Paeniglutamicibacter kerguelensis: one gene and its partner. The protein of the gene in region 1 binds, or shares a complex with, the protein of each later gene. Links are inferred from orthologs where the notes say so. Each region holds a gene or a part of one and is shown on either strand. Other genes may lie near its edges.

Evidence for each region.
Region 2: the proteins of hisF (region 1) and hisH are in contact, whole or in part, in a crystal structure (PDB 6RU0), measured with the Thermotoga maritima proteins. The link is inferred for Paeniglutamicibacter kerguelensis from one-to-one orthologs. Residues at the interface, in WP_004080486.1 of Thermotoga maritima: Met1, Leu2, Ala3, Arg5, Ser40, Glu41, Asp45, Glu46, Ala70, Glu71, Ile73, Asp74, Ile75, Pro76, Phe77, Asp98, Lys99, Ser122, Gln123, Glu161, Thr195, Leu196, Asn247, Arg249, Glu251; in WP_004080484.1 of Thermotoga maritima: Asn15, Arg18, Arg22, Arg117, Leu118, Pro119, His120, Met121, Gly122, Trp123, Asn124, Asn134, Gly135, Tyr136, Tyr138, Val140, Tyr158, Glu180, Lys181, Ser182, Ser183, Lys184, Ile185.

The regions. Positions count from the first base shown.
Region 1 is NZ_JAGIOF010000001.1:2,194,962-2,205,313, forward strand. The notes cover bases 2,572-5,568. They hold hisF (imidazole glycerol phosphate synthase subunit HisF), read right to left. Parts: upstream 4,457-5,568; coding sequence 3,686-4,456; downstream 2,572-3,685. Other genes in these bases: JOF47_RS09970 (TetR/AcrR family transcriptional regulator), read left to right, coding at 2,572-2,844; JOF47_RS09975 (GNAT family N-acetyltransferase), read right to left, coding at 2,941-3,711; hisG (ATP phosphoribosyltransferase), read right to left, coding at 4,522-5,370; JOF47_RS09990 (phosphoribosyl-ATP diphosphatase), read right to left, coding at 5,485-5,568. In the rest of the region: JOF47_RS09960 (TIGR03085 family metal-binding protein), read left to right, coding at 1-61; JOF47_RS09965 (amidase), read right to left, coding at 58-2,070; more of JOF47_RS09970, read left to right, coding at 2,275-2,571; more of JOF47_RS09990, read right to left, coding at 5,569-5,748; ribH (6,7-dimethyl-8-ribityllumazine synthase), read right to left, coding at 5,952-6,434; ribB (3,4-dihydroxy-2-butanone-4-phosphate synthase), read right to left, coding at 6,431-7,714; JOF47_RS10005 (riboflavin synthase), read right to left, coding at 7,711-8,343; bifunctional diaminohydroxyphosphoribosylaminopyrimidine deaminase/5-amino-6-(5-phosphoribosylamino)uracil reductase RibD, read right to left, coding at 8,353-9,417; nicotinamide riboside transporter PnuC, read right to left, coding at 9,417-10,118.
Region 2 is NZ_JAGIOF010000001.1:820,312-830,647, reverse strand. Bases 1,609-4,589 are described here. They hold hisH (imidazole glycerol phosphate synthase subunit HisH), read right to left. Parts: upstream 3,428-4,589; coding sequence 2,789-3,427; downstream 1,609-2,788. Other genes in these bases: JOF47_RS03655 (histidinol-phosphate transaminase), read right to left, coding at 4,146-4,589; hisB (imidazoleglycerol-phosphate dehydratase HisB), read right to left, coding at 3,428-4,048; JOF47_RS03670 (hypothetical protein), read right to left, coding at 2,638-2,787; priA (bifunctional 1-(5-phosphoribosyl)-5-((5-phosphoribosylamino)methylideneamino)imidazole-4-carboxamide isomerase/phosphoribosylanthranilate isomerase PriA), read right to left, coding at 1,827-2,570; JOF47_RS03680 (SseB family protein), read right to left, coding at 1,609-1,673. Outside these bases: JOF47_RS03685 (MFS transporter), read right to left, coding at 1-762; more of JOF47_RS03680, read right to left, coding at 759-1,608; more of JOF47_RS03655, read right to left, coding at 4,590-5,261; JOF47_RS03650 (LysM peptidoglycan-binding domain-containing protein), read right to left, coding at 5,373-5,753; transcriptional repressor LexA, read left to right, coding at 6,040-6,759; JOF47_RS03640 (ATP-dependent DNA helicase), read right to left, coding at 6,862-8,868; GTPase HflX, read right to left, coding at 8,861-10,336. UniProt on the Escherichia coli protein: IGPS catalyzes the conversion of PRFAR and glutamine to IGP, AICAR and glutamate. The HisH subunit catalyzes the hydrolysis of glutamine to glutamate and ammonia as part of the synthesis of IGP and AICAR.

The DNA of each region.
Region 1 (10,352 bases):
GGCGCTCGTGACATTCGAGGGCGCCAACGAGGCACTCGAACTACTCAACTCCCAGTACTAGATTTCGGCGAAGGCCCCGGCCGCCTGGCCCGTTGGCGCCACCACGCTGACAACCACCAGGGCGTCGCTGGCCACGGGATTCGAGCCAACGGCCCTGGGCTCGACACCGGCGCCCAGCACGTGCGTGGCACTCCAACCGTTTCCGTCCCTGGCGGCAAGGACATCTTCGCCGTTCACGGTGAGACGGATCGATGCGCTTTCCGGTGCCACCACGGTTCCCGAGATGCGCAACAACCTTGCGCCCTCGTGCTGGGTCCCGTGCTCGAACTCCGCTCCAACAGTGATCTCCAGCGGTTCCGGGTCCCCCGAGCTGAATGCGCGCCCCGAGCCGCAGACACCGTCGCCCGGCAGCGGCGGCGCCAGTACCGGGGCCTGGCGCAGCGAACCCGCCGCTTCGAAGGCGTAGGCACACGCCAACAGCTCGTTGTCGGCATAGGCGGGGCCGGCAATGGTCAGTCCCACCGGCATCTTGGTGTCATGCATGTTTCCCATGGCCACGGTGACGCTCGGAATCCCGAAGTGGCGCAACGCGTAATTTCCGTTGGAGAAGAACACCCCGTTTGTCCAGGCTTGGTCCGCGGATTCCGTGTTGATATCCGAGTCCTGGGCCGCAACGTCGGCATTGGCCGGGAAGACGATTGCATCCAGCCCGCGCTCCTCCAGCCAGTCCTCGAAGAGTTCCTTGCGCAGCGCTTCGAGCGACCGGAGCCCTTGGGCGAAGCCCGGCAGGGAGTGGACCGGCGGCAACCCGCCGGCCGCCATGTTCACCACGTCGCGGTAGCGGTTCTCGTAGTCTTCGACTTCCTCGTAGCGGTCGGGCAGTGATCCTTCGGGCGCCGGGAAGATCCGGGTGTGGTCGACGTCGGCCAGGCGGTTCAGCGCGGGGTCGTTGTTGGCTCGCAAGAAGGTGTCCCAGCCATGAGCGAGGATTTCGTTGAATTCGATGTCCATCCACCCCTCGGGCAGGATGCCGAGCGCCGCGAGTTGTTCGCCTCCCGGGGTGTTGCCCTCGTATTTTTCGATCATGGGCAGGTCGACCTCGACGACGGTCGCACCGAGAGCCTCGAGCCTGGTGCGCGCGGCATCCCAGAGTTCCAGGATCGAGCCGCGCACCGCGAGGGGGAAGCCGGCGTCCTTGCCGAGGTACATGCGCGGGACCCCCAAGCGCTTGCCATTCAGGGCCTCGGGGTCTGTCAGTTCCGCATAGTTCCCGGGGCGAACCGTTGAGGCCGCGGGCAACGCAACCGCTTTCTGGTCGCGCCAGAAATCACCTGTGGTGTTTTCATCGTCGACCACAATCACGTCCAGCAGGCGGAACATGTCCTTCATGCTTCGGGTGTGAGGCACCACCACGTCCCTGGTCGGGAACAGCGGCCAGTTGCCGCGGATCGAGATAACGCCGCGCGAGGGGGTGTAGGCGCAGAGGCCGTTGTTTGAGGCCGGGCTTCGCCCCGAAGACACGGTCTCCTCCCCCATGCCGAACACGCCCATGCTGGCCGCGGTGGCAACCGCCGAGCCGTTTGACGAGCCGGAGGCATAGGCTGCCGCCAGGTAGTTGGTGTTGTAGGGGCTTTCGGCCCGGCCGTAGACGCCGCGTTGCATGCCGCCGTCGGCCATGGGCGGCATGTTGGTCTTGCCCACCAGCACTCCCCCGGCCTCGCGGATCCGCGCCACGGTGAAGGCGTCGTCCTGGGCCACCAGGTCCTTGAAGGCTGGCGAACCTGCGGCGACGGTGAGCCCGGCGACCATGTAGCTGTCCTTGACGGTGAAAGGCACCCCTTCAAGGGAGCCGGCCTGGCCGGCGCGGCGGCGGCGATCCGATTCGGCGGCCTCGGCAAAGGCGTTGGGATTCAGCACGGCCATGGCGTTGAGGCGCACCGAGGACCTGTCGAAGCGTCCCACCCGTGCCAAGTGGGCGGCAACCAGCTCGACGGCGGTGATGGTGCCCTCATCGAGCGCCTGCAAGACGTCGTCGATGGAAGCTTCATAGATGCTGAACGGCAGGCCCATTGGTGGATTCCCCTCACGGATCTTGTTCCTGCACCGCCGGGCTTCGAACGCTTGGGGCGCGAAAGTCTCGATCGTGAGGAGCAAACAGAAATTGACTGGATATTCAGTTAACGATAACGTGTGACCCACGGTACACGGAAGTCCGCAAGGTCGCCAAACGGAAAATCCCTTGCATTCACAGCAATTGAAAGGCTTGGTTCCGGCATGGCCAACGACACCCGCCAGCGAATTCTTGAGGCGTGCAGCATCTGCATCGCCCGTGACGGAGTCCGTGGCATGCGCGTGCAAGACGTCTGCAAGCAAGCCGGCATCTCCACCGGACTTGTCTATTACCACTTCACCGACAGGGACGGTTTGCTGGCCGCGACGCTGGAGTACGTCAACACGGACTCGGTCGCACAGCGCGAGGAACCGGTGGCAGGTGGTATCGAGCCCTACGGATTGTTGCGCGAGTTGCTGCTGGGCGAAATCCAGGACGACGAGTCGGTCCGTGCGAAATCAATTGTGTGGAACGAAATCAGGGCCATCTCGGTCTTTGAGCAGCCACTGGCCGAGCATCTGGCCGCTTCCACTGCGGCGTGGCAGTCGCACGTCGCCGAACTGGTCAGCGAGCACACCGGAGCGCAGGTCGAGCAATGCCAGGGAACCGCATTGTTACTGACGTCCCTGGTTGAAGGTCTTTCCAGCCGCTGGCTGTCCAACCAGTTGAATACGGATGCGGCACGCGTGGCATTGGAACGCGGATTGGAAGCGATTCTTCCGGTCAACGACTGATCGGAGGACGGACCCCGGAACAACGAATTCGAGCTGCGGACGAAGGACACGTCACGGCGCCGCCTGGGATCGTCACCGACTAGCAGTTATGACTTGTCAGATGCAAGACGCGATGCGGTAGTGATAGCGGGAGACGGTTTCGAAACCCAGCGATTCGTAGAGCCTGCGGGCAATCTCGTTCGACTCGACGACCTGCAGCCAGAGCCCTTCGAGATCCCGATTCGCGGCTTCGGTGAGCAACGCCTGAACCACGGCACGGCCGTGCCCGCGGGAGCGCGAACCCGTCTTTGTTGCCACGCCGTAGATTCCACCCAGGTTCCCGACCAAGGCAAGCCGGGCGATTGCTTCGACCCGGCCTTCGAGTACCAGGGATGCATAAACGGATGGAGTTTCGGCCAGTATGAGCCGGCTCAGCGCCCGGGCCTCCGGTGCATGCGGTCCTTCGACGTCCCATAGGGTTTCGAGCCAGGATTCGCTCGGTTCATCGGCCAATTCGATGCGATGATCATTGTCCCCGCCGCCGGCATTGCCGCCTTCAACGAGCGCAAGGTATTGGACGAGCGTCGGCGAATCCAGCAGATAGCCGCGTTCGGCAAGCCGCCGGTCCAAGTCCACGGGCATCGAGTCGTGACTGACTTGGAAGACGGCAGGCAGCCCGTGATCCGCATAGCGGTGTTCGACCGCTGCGAGGGCTGCTGCAAAGTCCGCAGGCTCCCCCAAGGGCAGCACCGAGTTCGCCCGCTTGGTGACTCCGCCGGAAAAACGGCAGAGCCAGCCGTCTACTGCTTCTTCCTCAAGTGCCCGCCAACCCCTGGACATGGTTTCGTCCAGGGATGCAGGTTTAGCGGACCGGGAATCCTGCTTCACGAATGGCGTCCTTGACCTGCTTGATCATGTCATTCGGGCCAAAGTGGAAGATGGAGGCGGCCAGAACCGCGTCGGCGCCGGCTGCGATTGCCGGCGGGAAGTGTTCCGGTCCGCCTGCACCACCCGAGGCGATCAACGGAACGGTGACCTCGGCGCGAACGGCGCGGATCATTTCAAGGTCGAAGCCGTCCTTGGTGCCGTCGGCATCGATCGAGTTCAGCAGGATCTCGCCCACGCCGCGCTCGGCGGCTTCCTTGGCCCAGGCCACGGCGCAGCGGCCGGTGCCGGTGCGTCCGCCGTGGGTGGTGACCTCGAAGCCCGAGGCAACGTTTGGATCGTTGGTGCGGCGGGCGTCGAGCGAAAGCACCAGTACCTGGGATCCAAAGCGACGGGTGATTTCGTTGATAACCTCGGGGCGGTCAACCGCGGCGGTGTTGATCGAGGCCTTGTCGGCACCTGCGCGCAGCAGGCGGTCGACGTCTTCGACGGCACGCACGCCGCCGCCAACGGTGAGGGGAATGAAGATTTCCTCCGCCGTCTTGGCGACGACGTCGTAGGTGGTTTCGCGGTTTCCCGAGGAAGCCGTCACGTCGAGGAACGTGATTTCGTCAGCACCGGCGGCGTTGTAGCGCTTGGCCAGTTCCACGGGGTCGCCGGCATCGCGCAGCCCCTCAAAGTTCACTCCCTTGACGACTCTGCCGTTATCCACGTCGAGGCACGGGATCACACGGATCGCAACGCTCATAAAGGATCAACTCCTAGAAAAGTTATGAAGGTGGTGTTCTTTGAGGGATGGCGCAAACGACGGAATCAGATGCGGCAGGCGTGGATCTGGCTGACTAGGATCGCACGCGCGCCCAGATCGTAGAGCTCATCCATGATGTTGTTCGTCTGGTTCTTCTTGACCATGGCACGCACGGCGACCCAGTCCGAATCCTGCAACGGAGAAACCGTCGGGGACTCCAGTCCGGGGGTCAGGCGGCAGGCTTCGTCGGCCTGGTCGCGGCGCACGTCGTAGTCGAGCATGACATAGCGGCGGGCAACCAGCACACCGGTCAGGCGGCGCTTGAGCACGTCGAGGCCGGCCGGGTTGCGGCCGGTGCGGCCGATCAGCACGGCCTCGGACTTCAGGATCGGATCCCCGAAGATTTCCATGCCTGCGGCCTTGAGCGTATTGCCGGTTTCCACGACGTCGGCGATGGCATCTGCCACGCCAAGGCGCACCGAGGATTCCACGGCACCGTCGAGGCGGACCACCGAGGCGTCGATGCCGCTGTCGGCCAAGTAGCTGCGCAACAGGGTGTCGTAGCTCGTGGCAATGCGCTTGCCCGAAAGTTCATCCTGCGAGGTGAAGGTGCCCGCGGGTCCGGCGAAGCGGAAGGTGGAGGCGCCGATGCCCAGCGGCAGGACCTCGTCCACGTGGTCGTTGACATCGGCGTCCAGGTACAGGTCGCGTCCGGTGATTCCGACGTCAAGGATTCCGCCGCCGACGTACACGGCAATGTCGCGGGGGCGGAGGTAGAAGAACTCGACGTCGTTTTCCGGGTCAACCATGACAAGTTCGCGGTTGTCGCGGCGCTGGACGTAGCCAGCCTCCAGCAACATGGTTGAAGCGATTTCTGAGAGGGCTCCCTTATTGGGAAGTGCTACACGCAACATGAGGTGTTTCTCGTTTCTGACTTTTGGATTTTTACGGCATCAGGACAACAAATTTTTGCTTGTTGGCCACCGCGGCTCGGGGGGTGATACAAATACCAGCCCCGAAAGCGGCGGCTAGAGATGCTTGTAAACGTCCTGCAGAGTCAGGCCCTTGGCCAGCATCATCACCTGAAGGTGGTAGAGCAGCTGGGAGATTTCTTCGGCGGCCGCTTCGTTGCTTTCGTATTCGGCAGCCATCCACACTTCGGCGGCTTCCTCCACGACCTTCTTTCCGATGCCATGGACGCCCGAGTCCAGTTCGGCGATGGTACGCGAACCTTCGGGGCGGGCCTTGGCTTTCTCGGAAAGCTCGGCGAAGAGGGTGTCAAAAGTTTTCACATAAACAGCCTAGCCCTGCGTGTCCGGCGCACTCACAACCACCGGCCCAATGTGACGAAGGACTCGCGCTCGGGACCGAACATGACGCGAGGATGACTTTGCGGGTGTTGGTGGGGCCGCCGGAGTGTTGCGTGTGGCCCGCCGTTCATCCTCCCGGAACCGATGCCCCGGAAAGGCAAACCGCGGGCCACGCAACGTGGGTGTCAGCGGCGGGTCAGTGCCACTGCGGTCTGCAGTCCGGCGCTCATGGCCTCATAGCCCTTGTCCTCAACGGAGCCTTCCAACCCTGCACGGGCAATTGCCTGCTCTTCGTTGTCGCAGGTCAATACGCCGAAGCCAACCGGGACACCGGTTCGCACCGAAACGTCGGTGAGCCCCAGCGTTGCACCCTGGCACACGTAGTCGAAGTGCGGGGTTCCGCCGCGGATGACTACGCCCAAGGCAATCACCGCGTCGTAGTCCGGCGCCAACCGCGCGGCAGCCACGGGAAGCTCGAAGGTCCCGGGGACCCGAACGATGTCCGGCGTTTGGATTCCGGCGTCGATGGCGGCACGCTTGGCGCCGTCGATGAGCCCGTCCATGATCTGGGTGTGCCAGCTGGCCGCCACGATGACCGCTCGCATGCCGGCCTTGCCGGCTGCCGCTAGTTCTTCTGCGCCGATGGTTGGTGCGCCGTGTCCGCTCATGATTCAACTCCTGGGTTGGTGGTTACTGTGGTCGGAAGCTGCAACGAGTGGTGCAGCAATTCCTGCTTGGTACGTAGGTATTCAAGGTTTTCCGGTCGTGCCGCAACACGGGTGGGAACCCGTTCGGTCACGTCGATTCCGGCTTCCTTCAACCACTGCTCTTTGAGCGGGTTGTTGGTGACAAGCCTGACGCTGCGGATATCCATTGCGTCAAGGATCGCCGCGGCGGCATCGTAGTTGCGTGCGTCCACCGGCAGCCCCAATTGTTCGTTGGCCGCCACGGTGTTCGCTCCCCCGTCCTGCAGGGCATAGGCACGGATCTTGTTGGCAAGTCCGATGCCTCGTCCTTCGTGTCCGCGAAGGTAGATCAGCACCCCGCCGAATTCGTTGATGGCCTGCAGGCCGGCAGACAGTTGCTCGCCGCAGTCACAACGGTAGGAACCGAAAACGTCGCCCGTGAGGCATTCGGAGTGCACCCGCACCAGCGGCTCGAACGGCATCGTGCCGTCCGGCCCCTGCGCGCTCAGGGACAAGTGTTCGACGCCCGTGGACCGCTCGAGCCAGGCCCGCACCATGAATTCCCCGTGCGGGGTGGGGACCTTGACCTCGGGTCCCGATTGCACGGCCGAGGCCTTGGTGCCGATCACCGGCTCGGCATCGCAGCTTGCGCGCCACGCTGCCAGGTCCTCGATGCTGACCAGCGGGATGTTCCACAGGTCGGCAAATTCACGCAGCGCGGGCAACCGCATCATGGAGCCGTCGTCGTGGACCAGTTCGGCGATGACGCCCACCGGTTCCAACCCGGCAGCCACGCACAGGTCGACGCTGGCCTCGGTGTGGCCGCGGCGCACCAAGACGCCGCCGTCCACCGCGCGCAGCGGGAAAATGTGCCCCGGACGGGTAATGAGGTCAGCCCCGGAGGCCGGATCGGCCAGGATGCGCGAGGTCAGGGCCCTGTCGGCCGCGCTGATGCCGGTGCTCACGCCGTGGGCGGCATCGCAGGACACCGTGTAGGCGGTGCCCTTGGCGTCCTGGTTGTTTTGCACCATGGGAGGCAGGCCAAGCGCGTCGGCCCGGTCGCCGGTCATCGGGGTGCAGACCACGCCCGAGGAATGCCGGATGGTCCAACCCATGAGTTCGGGCGTGGCGAATTCCGCGGCGAAAATAATGTCGCCTTCGTTTTCGCGGTCCGCATCGTCCACGACCACCACTGCCTTGCCGGCGGCCATGGCGCTGATCGCCGAAGCTATGGAATCAAGGCGGATTGTTTCGGTGCTCATGGTGTTGCCCCTTCGGCTGGGTTAAAGGAGGCAAGGCGTTCGGCGTACTTGGCCATCACGTCCACCTCGAGGTTCACGCTGTCGCCCGGTTCCCGCTGACCCAACGTGGTTTCGCGCAGCGTGGTGGGAATGATTCCCACTTCGAACCATTGGTCCTTTTCGTTGGCGTCTGCCACTTCAGTGACGGTCAGGGAAATCCCGTCGATGGCGATCGAGCCCTTCTTGGCCACATACCTGGCAAGCGGGTATGGAATGGCAAACCGGAACCGGTCCCAGGCACCCAGGGTTTCGTGCTCCAGCAGCGTGCCCACGCCGTCCACGTGCCCCTGCACCACGTGCCCGTCAAGGCGCCCACCCGCCTGCACGCAACGTTCGAGGTTTATTGCCTCGCCCGCCTTGAGCCCGCCAATCGTGGTGTGCCGGAGGGTTTCGCCCATGACGTCGAGTGCGAGCGAGTCGCCTTCGATGCTGGTTGCGGTGAGGCACACGCCGTTGATGGCGATCGATCCGCCCAGGCCGAGGTTTTCGGTCTGGTTCGGTGCGCTGATGTGCAGCACCACGGAGTCGGACTCGGGTTCGGCGTTCACCGCTTCGACGCGGCCCATGCCGCTGATGATTCCTGTAAACATTTGTTGTCCTTACGATGCGGTGCTGCGCCCGGGCAGCCGGACCGGAATTGGTTCTAGGTGGGTGAGGGTGTCGGTGCCGAGGATTTGCACCGATTCACCGTCGATGGGATCAAGGCGGAAGGCACGGGCGTCGCCCAGCGTGCCGACCCCGAGGTCCCCGATGCTTTGTCGACCGGCGCCCAAGAAAATGGGCGCCTGGTAGAGGTAGATCTCGTCGACCAGGTCTTCGGCCAGGAACGCCGTGATGATCGAGGATCCTCCCTCAATGAGCACGTGGGAGATCCCCGCTTCGTGCAGCCGCCCCAGCACCATCCGCGGGTCGTGGGAACGGATCTGTTCCCAGTTCGCATCGGCGGCGAGGGCTGCCCCCGCCGGGATCTCGCGCTCCCCCATCACAATGCGGCGGGGTTGGCGGTCGAAGGGCCGGCCGTGTTCGTCTCGCGCATTGAGCCGCGGGTCATCGGCAAGCACCGTGCCGGTGCCGACCACGATGGCGTCCACCCGCGAGCGGATCTGGTGCGCATGGCGCAGGGAATCCGGCGAGGTGATCCACTGACTGGTTCCATCCGCGGCGGCAATCCGCCCGTCGAGCGTCTGGGCCAGGTGCAGCGTCGTGAATGGACGTTTCCCGGCACGGGCAAGGAACCAGCGGTGGTTCAGGTCAAGGGCATCGGTTTCCAGCAGGCCCTGTTCGACGTTCACCCCGGCGGCGCGCAGCCGCGCGGCACCGCCGGCAGCCTCCGAACCCTCGTCCTTTGCCGCATATACGACCTTGCCGATGCCGGCATCGATGATCGCTTGGGCGCAGGGTCCGGTCCGTCCCACGTGGTTGCACGGCTCGAGGGTCACCAGCATGGTGGCCTCGCGGGCCGCGTCGGCCGGGATGGGGCCGAGCCGGGTGAGGGCGTCGGCTTCCGCATGGGGCGTTCCCGCACCACGGTGGTATCCGGTGGCGAGGATGCTTCCCGACGAATCAATGATGACAGCGCCCACCAGCGGGTTGGCCCCGCGGACTCCGCGTTTGGCCAGTTCCAGGGCAACCCGCATTCCGGCGATCCGGCGGTCCGCTTGCATCAGTTGCCCACCTTGACCGTGGGATCGGGCATTTTCGCCTCAATGGTTGGCTTGGAGCTGTTTTGGGCCTTCCACCAAACAAAGAAGCCAATGAGGGTGAAGCACCCATAAAACAGGTACATGAAGGCGCTTGCGTAGTATCCGGCGCTGAAAAGCAGGGGCACCCCGACCACGTCGACCAGTACCCAGATGAGCCAGAACTCGACAAGCCCCCTGGCCATGCCGTAGGTGGCGAGCAGCGACCCCACGAAGGTCCAGGCGTCGGCCCACACCGGATCGTAGGAGCCCAGTGCCCCGAAGATCGGTGTGAGTGCGACGGTGCCAATGACAAGGATCGCGGCCATGCCGAGTCGTTCCGTTTTCGTGGCCCAGCGCGGGGTGACTGCGCTGCCCCCGGAATTTTGGCTGGACTTCCAGCGACGCCAACCGTAAATGGAAACGGCAATGAACATGATTTGTCGCCCGGCTTGGCCGAGCAGGTTGGCGGTTCCGTCGTTGCCGAAGATGCTGCCGAGGAAGACGGTCAGCAACAGGGCGTTGCCGATGATGCCGACCGGCCAGGCCCAGACCTTGCGGCGGATGCCGCCCAGGGCGGAAGCCAAGCCAAAGATGTTGCCCACGACTTCGCGTACCAGCAGTGCGCTGCTACCAATCGTGATGTAAGAGTTGAAAGCTTCAATGAGCCACCGCAGAAAATCCATCGTCCTCCTGTCAAGCCGCGGCGGCTCCGGGGGTTTCGATACGACGGTTCACTGCCATCCTGAACGGGGCTGCCTGAACTTGAGGATCGGAAGTCCGTAGACTTCCGCCGTCTTTTCTTGGCACCACCCGTGAGGGTTTAGGTGTTGCGTGTACGTGCTTCTCCCATCCAGACTTTAACTGTCGGTACTGGAATTTCACCAGTTCAGCCGTGCCTCCGAAATTCCGTCAGGAAC
Region 2 (10,336 bases), 1.4 Mb from region 1 along the record:
GAACTTGTTGCGGAAGGCCTTGCCGCGTGCCGCAACACGGGCCTTGGCCGACTTACTTCCGGCCAGGATCAGTTCGCCTTCGACGTTCGCCAGCCCGCCGGGGCCGGAGGCGATCAGCGACGCCTCGGCTGCCAGGCGCTCCTCGTGCGGATTCGCATTCTTGGCGACGGCACCCGGCTGGCCGCTGCGGGTGGGCGGGTTCAAGATCATCAGCGCCAGGCCGCTGAGCGAGGCCGCAACGGCGATGCCGATCATTCCGATGGTGGTGCTCAGGCTGGTGGCAACGATTCCAGCCGTGGCCGGCCCGACGATGAAGACCAGCTCGGTCGCCATGGCATCGAGCGCAAAGGCCGAACGGCGGGTCTCCCCCGTGGTCATCACGCCCAGGGCGGTGCGCACCACGGAGAAGACGGGCAACGAGAACAGCCCGCCAAGGAACACCAGCGGCAGCACCCACGCGAACGAAACCTGCGGAACGATGCTCCACACCACCGCCTCGACGAGGATCGAGGGCAGCAATGCGCGGCGCAGCCCGTACATGTCGACCACGCGGCCGCGCCAGGGTGCGCCCAGCGCGATACCGATGGTCATCAGCGCCACGACCAGGCCGGCCGACCCCCAGTCCCGGTCCAGCTCGTTGACCAGGTGCAGCAGCAACAGCATGCCAACGGCCGCATGCGGCAGCCTGGCGACCATGCCGACCAGGAGCAGCGGCGCTACCCCGGGTTGCCGGAGCAGTTCGCCGTAGCGCCCGAATTTCATGCGCTGGGCCCCTGCTGCGTCGGTGCGCCGGCCTTCAAGGAGACCTCCAGCGAATCAACGTTTTCGGCGAAGTCCGCGTTTGCGGCAAGGGCCGAGTGGATGCGCGAAACGCAGGCACGGGCGGTTGCCTCGTCCACTCCCGGCTGGAAGGTGAACTCCAGGCGCAATTCCGGCCCCGATCCCCCGCCGGGCACACTTGTCCCCTGCGCGGTGCGGCTTCCCACGCCCTGGCCCGGGGCGATGCGGACCGACGCCAGGGCCTCTTCGGCTCCCGCCTGTTGGGCGACGATGACCGCAAGATCCTCGTCGAGGTAGCTGGGCGTCCACTCCTTTTGCTGGGCCAGGGCCCACATGCCGGGGCGGCGCAACACGAAGGTGAAGTCGGCCCCGGGGTCGAGGACCAGCATCTGGGCTTCCTCGGCGACTGCGGAGAGGGCCGCGCGCGGCGCGTACACGGCAACCGGGCGGGCCTCGCCGTGCCAGGCCTGCAGGCGTTCGACGCTGCTGAACACCGGCAGCGCCTTGCGGCCGTCCGGCGCGTTGAGCGTCACCAGGGCCATGTCGGCTTCCTTCTCCTCGGTGAAGCCGTGTTCGCCGAGTCCGCCCTCGGCCAGCTGGGCCACCACGGCGATGTAGATCCGTGATTGTGCAAGCGCCGCGTGGACGCCTTGCTCGCTGCCGGTTCCGGCAATCAGTGCATCCATGGCGACCGCAAGCTTTACGTCGATGAGCCCGTTGTCGTTGTCGAAATTGTGCAGGGGGTTTCCCTCCCCGCTGAGGTCGCGGCCTTCCCAACTTTGCCCGGCGGAGTCGCTCGGTGATCCGGCCCGGGCCAGAGCCGCGGCAATGTGGCCGGGCAGGTGTCGGGGGCTTTCGGGTGCCCCGTGGGAAGAAGGTGAATTCGCGCTCATACGCAAATGCTATCGTGCGGCATGCACAAGGGCCGGTCGCCATTTGCATGGTGACCGGCCCTGATTCCCTACTGCCACGCAGAACTCGGCGCGGGCGGCGGGGTGCTTGGTGTGGTGCAACTCGCCCGCAGATGAGGGGCGTGCGGGTGGATGTCAGCGGCGGCCCGCGACATCCAGTGCCTCGGGCATGGTGAACTTGCCCGCGTAGAGCGCCTTGCCCACGATGGCCCCCTCAACGCCCAACGGGACCAGTTCGCGCAGCACGCGAAGGTCCTCGAGGCTGGAGATGCCGCCGGAGGCGATAACGGGCTTGGAGGTGCGTGCGCACATCTCGCGCAGCAGTTCCACGTTCGGGCCGCGCAGGGTTCCGTCCTTCGTCACGTCGGTGACGACGTAGCGGGCACATCCGGCGTCCTCAAGGCGGGCCAGGACCTCCCAGATGTCGCCGCCTTCCTTGGTCCAGCCTCGGCCGGCCAGGGTGGTTCCTCGCACGTCCAGGCCGACAGCGATCTTGTCGCCGTGGCGGGCGATGGCGCGGGCGGTCCACTCCGGGTTCTCGAGGGCAGCGGTGCCCAGGTTCACGCGGGTGGCGCCGAATTCCAGCGCCCGCTCCAGCGACTCGTCGTCGCGGATGCCGCCGGAAAGCTCGACCTTGATGCTCAGTTCCTCGGCAACGCGGCGCAGGATCTCGGTGTTGTGGCCGCGGCCGAAGGCTGCGTCAAGGTCCACCAGGTGGACCCATTCGGCGCCGGCGTTCTGCCAGGCAAGTGCGGCCTCCAAGGGGTCGCCGTAACCGGTTTCGGATCCGGCTTCACCCTGGACCAGGCGGACCGCCTGGCCGTCGGCCACGTCGACGGCGGGGAGCAGTTCGAGGATGGGGTTTTGCGTGTTGGTCATGATCAATCCTTAGGTTTTTCCGGGCCGTCGGCCCTGCCGAAACCGCTTGGGTGCCGGCTCAAGGTTCTCAGAAGGTCAGTAGGTATCCGGCGATCAGGGCCATGCCGGCGAGGATCCAGCAGGCAATGATCCAGGAGATGTGTGCCCGTTGCTGGCGCAGCGAAATTGCGCCGCCGGCCAGCAGCCCGGCCAACAGCATGAGCAAGATCGTCCACATGTTAGAGGGTCTCCAACCAGTTGCGCAGCAATTGCGCACCGGCTTCGCCGGACTTCTCGGGGTGGAACTGCAGGGCGCACAGCGGGCCGTTTTCCACGCCGGCCACGAAGGGGACCCCGTGTTCCGACCAGGTCACCTGCGGCGGGAGCATCTTAGGCTGGGCCACGTCGAAGTTCCATTCCTGCACCGCGTAGGAGTGCACAAAGTAGAAGCGTTCGTTTTCGATGCCCTTGAAGAGCTTGCTGCCTTCCGGGGGCGTGACGGTGTTCCATCCCATGTGCGGGACGACGGGTGCCTTGAGCAGCTCCACGGTGCCCGGCCATTCGCCCATGCCCGGGGTGCGCACCCCGTGTTCAACGCCTTCTTCAAAGAAGATCTGGTGTCCAACGCAGATGCCAAGGACCGGTCGGCCGCCGGCGATGCGGCGTCCGATCCAGCGGATGGCCCCGACATCGTTGAGCGCCTGCATGACCGCGGCGTAGGCGCCGACGCCCGGGACAAAGAGTCCGTCGCAGTTGAGGATGTCGTCGGGCTTTGCCGAGAGCGTTACCTCGGCCCCGGCCGCCTCAAGTGCACGCACCGCGGAGCGGACGTTGCCCGACCCGTAGTCAAGAACAGTGACTTTCTTGCGCTCGGCCATTTACAGCGCACCCTTGGTGGAAGGGATGGCGTTGCCGATGCGGGCATCGGGCTCCACGGCTTCGCGCAGTGCGCGGGCGAAGGCCTTGAACTGGGCCTCGACGATGTGGTGCGGGTCCCGGCCGCCGATCACGGTCATGTGCAGGCAGATCTGGGCGTGCAGGGTGAGCGCCTCGAAGACGTGGCGGGTCAGCGAACCGGTGAAGTGTCCGCCGATGAGGTGGTATTCCTGTCCCGCGGGCTCGCCGGTGTGCACCAGGTAGGGTCGACCGGAGATGTCGACGACGGCGTTTGCCAGTGCCTCGTCCAGCGGAACCGTGGCTTCACCGAAGCGGCGGATGCCCGCCTTGTTGCCTAGCGCGGTGCGCAGGACCTCACCGATGGTGATGGCAACGTCCTCGACGGTGTGGTGCACGTCGATGTGGGTGTCGCCGGTGGCGCGCACCGTGAGGTCGATCAGCGAATGCTTGGAAAGTGCGGTCAGCATGTGGTCGTAGAACGGAACACTGGTGCTGATTTCGGAACGGCCGGTGCCGTCCAAATCGAGTTCGACAAAGACGGAGGACTCGCTGGTGGTGCGTTCGAGGCGAGCGCGACGACCCGTGAGTTTTTCGGCAGACATGCACATTCCTTTTGATCAGGCGTTTAGACGAGGATGTGAGGCACGGGGATGGGGACACGGATATGTCCGGCGCAACCCCGCACCTATGAGTTTAGCGTTAGTGCCCGTGCGGACCCTGATTGAGCAGTTCTTCCAAGCGGACCAGGAACGCCGTGGTTTCGGCTTCGGTGCCGGCCGTGACGCGCAGGTGGCCGGGGATGCCGACATCGCGGATGATGACTCCGGCTTCCAGCAGGCCCTCCCAGATGTACCGGGGGTTCTCGAGGCCGCCGAAGAACACGAAGTTCGAGTCCGACGACGCAGGGTTCAAGCCCATGCGGGTCAGCTCGTTGACGATCCGGTCGCGCTGGGACTTGATGTCCTCGACGTTGGCCAGCAGCGCCTCGACGTGCTTGAGCGCGGCATTGGCCGTCGCCTGGGTCACCGCCGAAAGGTGGTACGGCAGACGGACCAAGCGGATGGCATCGGTGACCTCGGGAGCGGCGGCGAGGTAACCAACCCTGGCCCCGGCCAGGGCGAAGGCCTTGGACATGGTGCGTGAGACGATCAAGCGCTCGCGGCCCGGCAACAGGGACAGCGCCGACAGGGTTCCGTTGTGGGCAAATTCCGCGTAGGCCTCATCCACGATGATGATGGCATTGCTTGCGGCACCGGCCTCGTAGACGGCCTCGACGACATCCAGGCCCAGGGCCGTACCCGTCGGGTTGTTGGGTGAGCAAAGGAAAACGATGTTGGGTGCCGCGGCGCGCACCTGTTCCGCGGCATCGGCTGCGGACAGGGCATAGCCCTCGGAGCGAACACCGGCAATGTATGCGGTGTCGGTTCCGCTGGCCAGCAGCGGGTACATCGAATAGGTGGGAGGGAATCCCATGACCGTGCGGCCCGGTCCGCCGAATGCCTGCAGGATTTGTTGCAGCACTTCATTGGATCCGTTTGCCGCCCAGATATTCTCGGCATTCAGGTCGTGGCCGAGGTAGGCTGCCAGGCGCTCACGCAACTCGGTGAATTCACGGTCGGGGTAGCGATTAAGTCCCAGCGCCGCAGCGGACACTTCCTCGACGATCGCGCGATGAACGGCTTCGGGCAACGGATGGGTGTTTTCATTGACGTTCAGCTGGATCGGTACGTCAATTTGGGGTGCGCCGTAGGGTTCAAGACCTTGAAGATTCTCTCGCAGGGGCAATTTTGCCAGGCGATTTAGCCGTTCATTCACCCCATAAGTCTAGGGCGCGCGGTCCAAGGCATCAGAATCAGCAATGTGGAACGGGGTAACAATCGGTTCGCAATGACGCGGGGGTCACATCCGCCGTCTGCGGGGCGGCAGCTAGCGTGCCGTTGGAATGTAGAGTTCCGTTCCCGCGTACAGGACGTCTCCCTCAAGGTTGTTGATTTCGGCGATCTGGCGCACCGCTTCGCGGGGGTCAAGCTGGGGCGCGAACTGGCGAGCCAGCCCCCAGAGCGTGTCGCCTTCGATCACGGTGACACTGAGGGCGGCGACACCCACGGGCACGTCGGCAGAGGCCTTGGCCGGTGACAGGAACAAGCCGAGAAGCATGAGTACACCCATGCTGGCCATGAAGATCGGCATGGCGATCAAAACGAATTTCCCGCGGCGCGTCAACCGCAGCGGAGCCTCCTGCGGTGCGTGGTACGCGATGGGATCCGGAACGAGGTGGAGCGGGGCCGAGAGAGCAGAGTTTGCCATGTCTTTGCCTTTCCTTAGAGATACGACGGGCCGATGCGAGTGGGCCACAAATCGAACAAGCTTCTATCGTTCGAACACATTTTTCGAATATGTGTTCGTAGTTCGCAAGTTATTTCTAGCACTTTTCAACGACACGTGTCCAGATCGGTTCGAACAAATCTTTGAAAGGGTCGCCGCCGTCCACTAAGATAAGTGTTGTGGAACGGTGAATTCACTTCATCACTCCGCACCGACAAATTGCGGAACGCGCGGGCCAACCGCCGACGATCGGGATGAGGCACACAGAATGACGACCGAACAACGAACCCCTCGGCGAGACGCGAAGAGCCTGACCATTCGCCAGAAAAAGGTTCTCGAAACGATCCAGCGCTCGGTCAGTGCCAACGGCTACCCGCCTTCCATGCGAGAGATCGGTGACGCGGTGGGCCTGGCCAGCCTCTCGAGCGTGACGCATCAGCTGAGCCAGCTCGAAAAGCTTGGCTATATCCGTCGCGATCCCCGACGTCCGCGCGCCATGGAAATCCTGCTGCCTTTGCAACTCAAATCCGACACGAAACTTGAAGTGGTTTCCGGTCAGGCCGAGCTCAAGGCCGCGAACGGAATGAATGTCTCGGAACTGACCACTTCGGCGGATACCGCCATGGTTCCATTGGTGGGCCGAATTGCTGCGGGCAACCCGATCCTCGCTGACCAGGCAGTGGAAGACGTGTTTGCGTTGCCGCGCCAGCTCGTAGGTCATGGCGAACTTTTCATGCTCAAGGTCAGCGGCGATTCCATGATCGATGCCGCCATTTGCGATGGCGACTGGGTTGTCGTGCGACGTCAGCAAACAGCAGTCAACGGCGACATCGTTGCGGCGCTGCTCGACGACGAAGCCACGGTGAAAACCTTCCGCCAGCGAGATGGCCACACCTGGCTGCTGCCCCAGAACTCCCGCTACGAACCGATCCTCGGTGACGCGGCAACGGTCATGGGCAAAGTGGTTTCGGTCATGCGCTCCATCTAGGGACGTCACAGGCATATCAATGAGGAAGGGGCCGGTCGAATCGACCGGCCCCTTCCTCATTGGTTTATTGACGCCTGCGCTCCCAATGGACCGCAATGTCTCCTAGGTTTCGTTGAGCCGTTCCAGCGCGGCCAACACCGTCGGCTTGTCCGGGGTGGCCCACAATGGCGGCAAAGAGGCCCGCAGGAAGCTTCCATAGCGTTCCGTTGCCAGACGCGAGTCCAGGACGGCCACGACTCCGCGGTCGTTGACCGAACGAATCAAGCGTCCCGCACCCTGTGCCAACCTGACAGCGGCGTGGCTCGCCGCCACGGCCATGAACCCGTTGCCGCCGTGTTTGGCGACATCCCGGCTGCGAGCCGAGGAAAGCGGGTCGTCGGGCCGGGGGAACGGGATCTTGTCGATGATCACCAGGCGGCACGCGTTGCCCGGCACGTCGACGCCCTGCCACAGGGTCATGGTTCCGAAGAGGCAGGTGTCCGGTTCGGCGGAGAACTGGTCGACCAAGGCCTTCATGCTTGATTCGCCCTGGCACAAAATCGGAATGTCCAACCGAGAACGCAGGATCTCGGCTGCTTCCTCCGCTGCGCGGCGCGAGGTGAACAGCGCCAGGGCCCCTCCCCCGGAAGCCTTGATGAGGTCTTCGATCTCGCTGAGCATTTCCTGCGACATCTGGCGCCCCGGCTTGGGCAGGTGCTTTGCCACATACAGGATGCCCTGCTTGGGGTAGTCGAAGGGGCTTCCCACATCGACGCCGTTCCATGTTGGTGCGCCGTCGCCGACCAATCCCAAGGCGCCGGCGACGGGCTCGAAGGCCGCCCCGATGGCCAGGGTGGCGCTGGTCAGGATGACGGTGCGACCATCAAAGAGGCCCTCACGAAGCTTGCCGGCGACCGACAGGGGTGCGACATTGAGCGTCGGCTGGCTCGACTCGTCCGGCTGGACGTAGCCCTCCCCCGGGCTGAAATGCCCCGGGCGCGAAGCCCAGATGACTTCCCGCTCCTCGGTCATTTCAAGCATCTTGGTGCACTGCTCCACCAGGTACATGACCTGCGAACGAGCCATCTGCCGTCCGCCGTCCGCCGGCGCATTGGCCTCGGGCTTCGAATCCGAAAGGACCACGCGTGCGGCCTCGGCGATCTGGTTGATCGCTGCTTCTTGTTCCTCGTTGAGGCCGCGGGCCATCAAGCCCGTAGGGACGCCTTCGAGGCTGCGCTGCAGCGCCTTGGCCCCCTGGTTCAGCGCGTCGACGCTTACCGCGCAATGCTTGCGGGCCGCCGAGGCGGCGGTCTGGACCATGTTGACCGACAGCGGGCGGGTCACCGAACTTGTCACCCGGTCCTGCAGTTCGTGGGCCTCATCGATGATGACCGTGTCGAAGTCCGGCAGCACGGCCAGGCCCTCGAACGCCGACACCGCGAGCATTGCGTGGTTGGTGATCACCACGTCGGCATCGGCCGCGCGGGCGCGGGCCATCTCGCTGAAGCAATCGGAAGCCATCGGGCATTTCTGGGATCCCAGGCAGTCCATGGCACTGACCGAGACCTGGCGCCAAGCCTTGTCGCTGACGCCCGGTGTCAGGTCGTCGCGGTCACCGGTTTCGGTGCGCTCGGCCCATTGGCGCAGGCGCACGACTTCCTGCCCGAGTGCGGAGGACGGGCCGTCCGCGTAGCCGCCGGCCACCGGGGCGTCGGATTCGATCGAGAACAGCGTTCCCTCGTCGTCGTCCGGGTAGCCGCCGCCGAGCTTGTACTGGCACACGTAATTGGAGCGGCCCTTGACCAAGGCCACCTCCATCTCGCGGGGCAGCTCATCCTTCAGCGACTTCAAGAGCCGCGGAACGTCGCGTCCTACAATCTGGGCTTGGAGGGCCAGCGTTGCGGTCGAAATCACCACGGGCTTTTCCGAGTCCAGGGCGTGCGCAAGGGCCGGAACCAGGTAAGCCATCGACTTTCCGGTTCCGGTCCCGGCCTGCACCAAAAGGTGCTCGCCGGTTTCCATGGCGCGCACGACCTGTTTTGCCATCTCGTGCTGGCCCGGCCTGCTCTGCCCGCCCATCGAGGACACCGCAGCGTCCAACAGGGCTATGACTTGTGATTCCTCAGCCATGAATACTAAATTGCTCCACTTCCGCGGCCATGCCCTCGCGCACCTTGACCATCATGCGCGTCCCGTTTTCGGTGTGTTCGATGGCCAAGATTTCAGCCTCGGCGCCGTGGAGCTTATTGACCACGTCGCCTCGATCGTAGGGGATCATCAATTCTAGTTGGACATTGGGCCGCGGAATTGCCGCACTGATCTTCTGCAGCAGTTCTTCGATGCCGTCACCGGTGCGGGCCGAGACAATCACGTGGTTCGGCTCGCGTTGGCGCAGGCGCTCCACCACGAAGGGGTCGGCCACATCCGCCTTGTTCAACACAATGATTTCGGGGATGTTCCGGGCATCGATGTCGTTGAGCACCGTGCGCACCGCCTGGATTTGCCCTTCCGGGTCCGGGTGCGCCGCGTCGACCACGTGCAGGATCAGGTCCGCGTCCGCGATCTCCTCGAGCGTGGAACGGAACGCCTCCACGAGCTGGGTGGGAAGCGACTTGACGAAGCCCACCGTGTCGGTGAGCGTGTAGTTCAGTCCGTCGCCGGTTTCGGCCTGTCGCACCGTGGGATCCAGGGTCGCGAAGAGCGCGTTTTCCACCAGGACGCCGGCATGCGTGAGCCTGTTGAGCAGCGAGGACTTGCCCGCGTTGGTGTAACCGACGATTGCGACCGAGGGCACTTCGTTGCGCTTCCGGTTTGCCCGCTTGGCTTCCCGGGCCGGGAGCATACCCTTGATTTCCTTGCGAAGTTTGGCCATGCGGTCGCGGATGCGCCGGCGGTCCAGTTCGATCTTGGTTTCGCCAGGACCGCGGGAGCCGATGCCGCCACCTGCGGCACCCACGCGGCCACCGGCCTGGCGCGACATGGAATCGCCCCAGCCGCGCAGTCGCGGGAGAAGGTATTCAAGCTGAGCCAGTTCGACCTGGGCGCGCCCCTCATGGCTCTTGGCGTGCTGGGCGAAGATGTCCAGGATCAGCGCGGTCCGGTCGATGACCTTGACCTTCACGACGTCTTCGAGTGCACGGCGCTGCGACGGGGAGAGCTCGGAGTCGATGATGACGGTGTCGGCGCCCGTGGCGGACACGATCTCACGCAATTCCATTGCCTTGCCCGAGCCCAGGAAGGTTCCCGGGTCCGGTTTGGCACGGCGTTGCACAATGCCGTCAAGCACCTCGGAGCCGGCCGTCTCAGCCAGGGCGGCGAGTTCGCGCAGGGAGTTTTCGGCATCCTGTGCGGTGCCTTCATTCCAGATCCCGGCCAGCACCACGCGCTCGAGCCTCAGCTGGCGGTATTCGACCTCGGTGACGTCTTCGAGTTCGGTGGACAGCCCCGCGACACGGCGAAGTGCCCGGCGTTCGGCAAGATCTTCCTGTTCACCGTCGAATGACGAATGTTCACGGGTCAGGTTGCTAAGCGCCTGGGCTCGGCCCGAGAAGATTCCCTCGTGCTCGGGTGCCCCGAAATGCTTGCTCTTGTCGGCAAC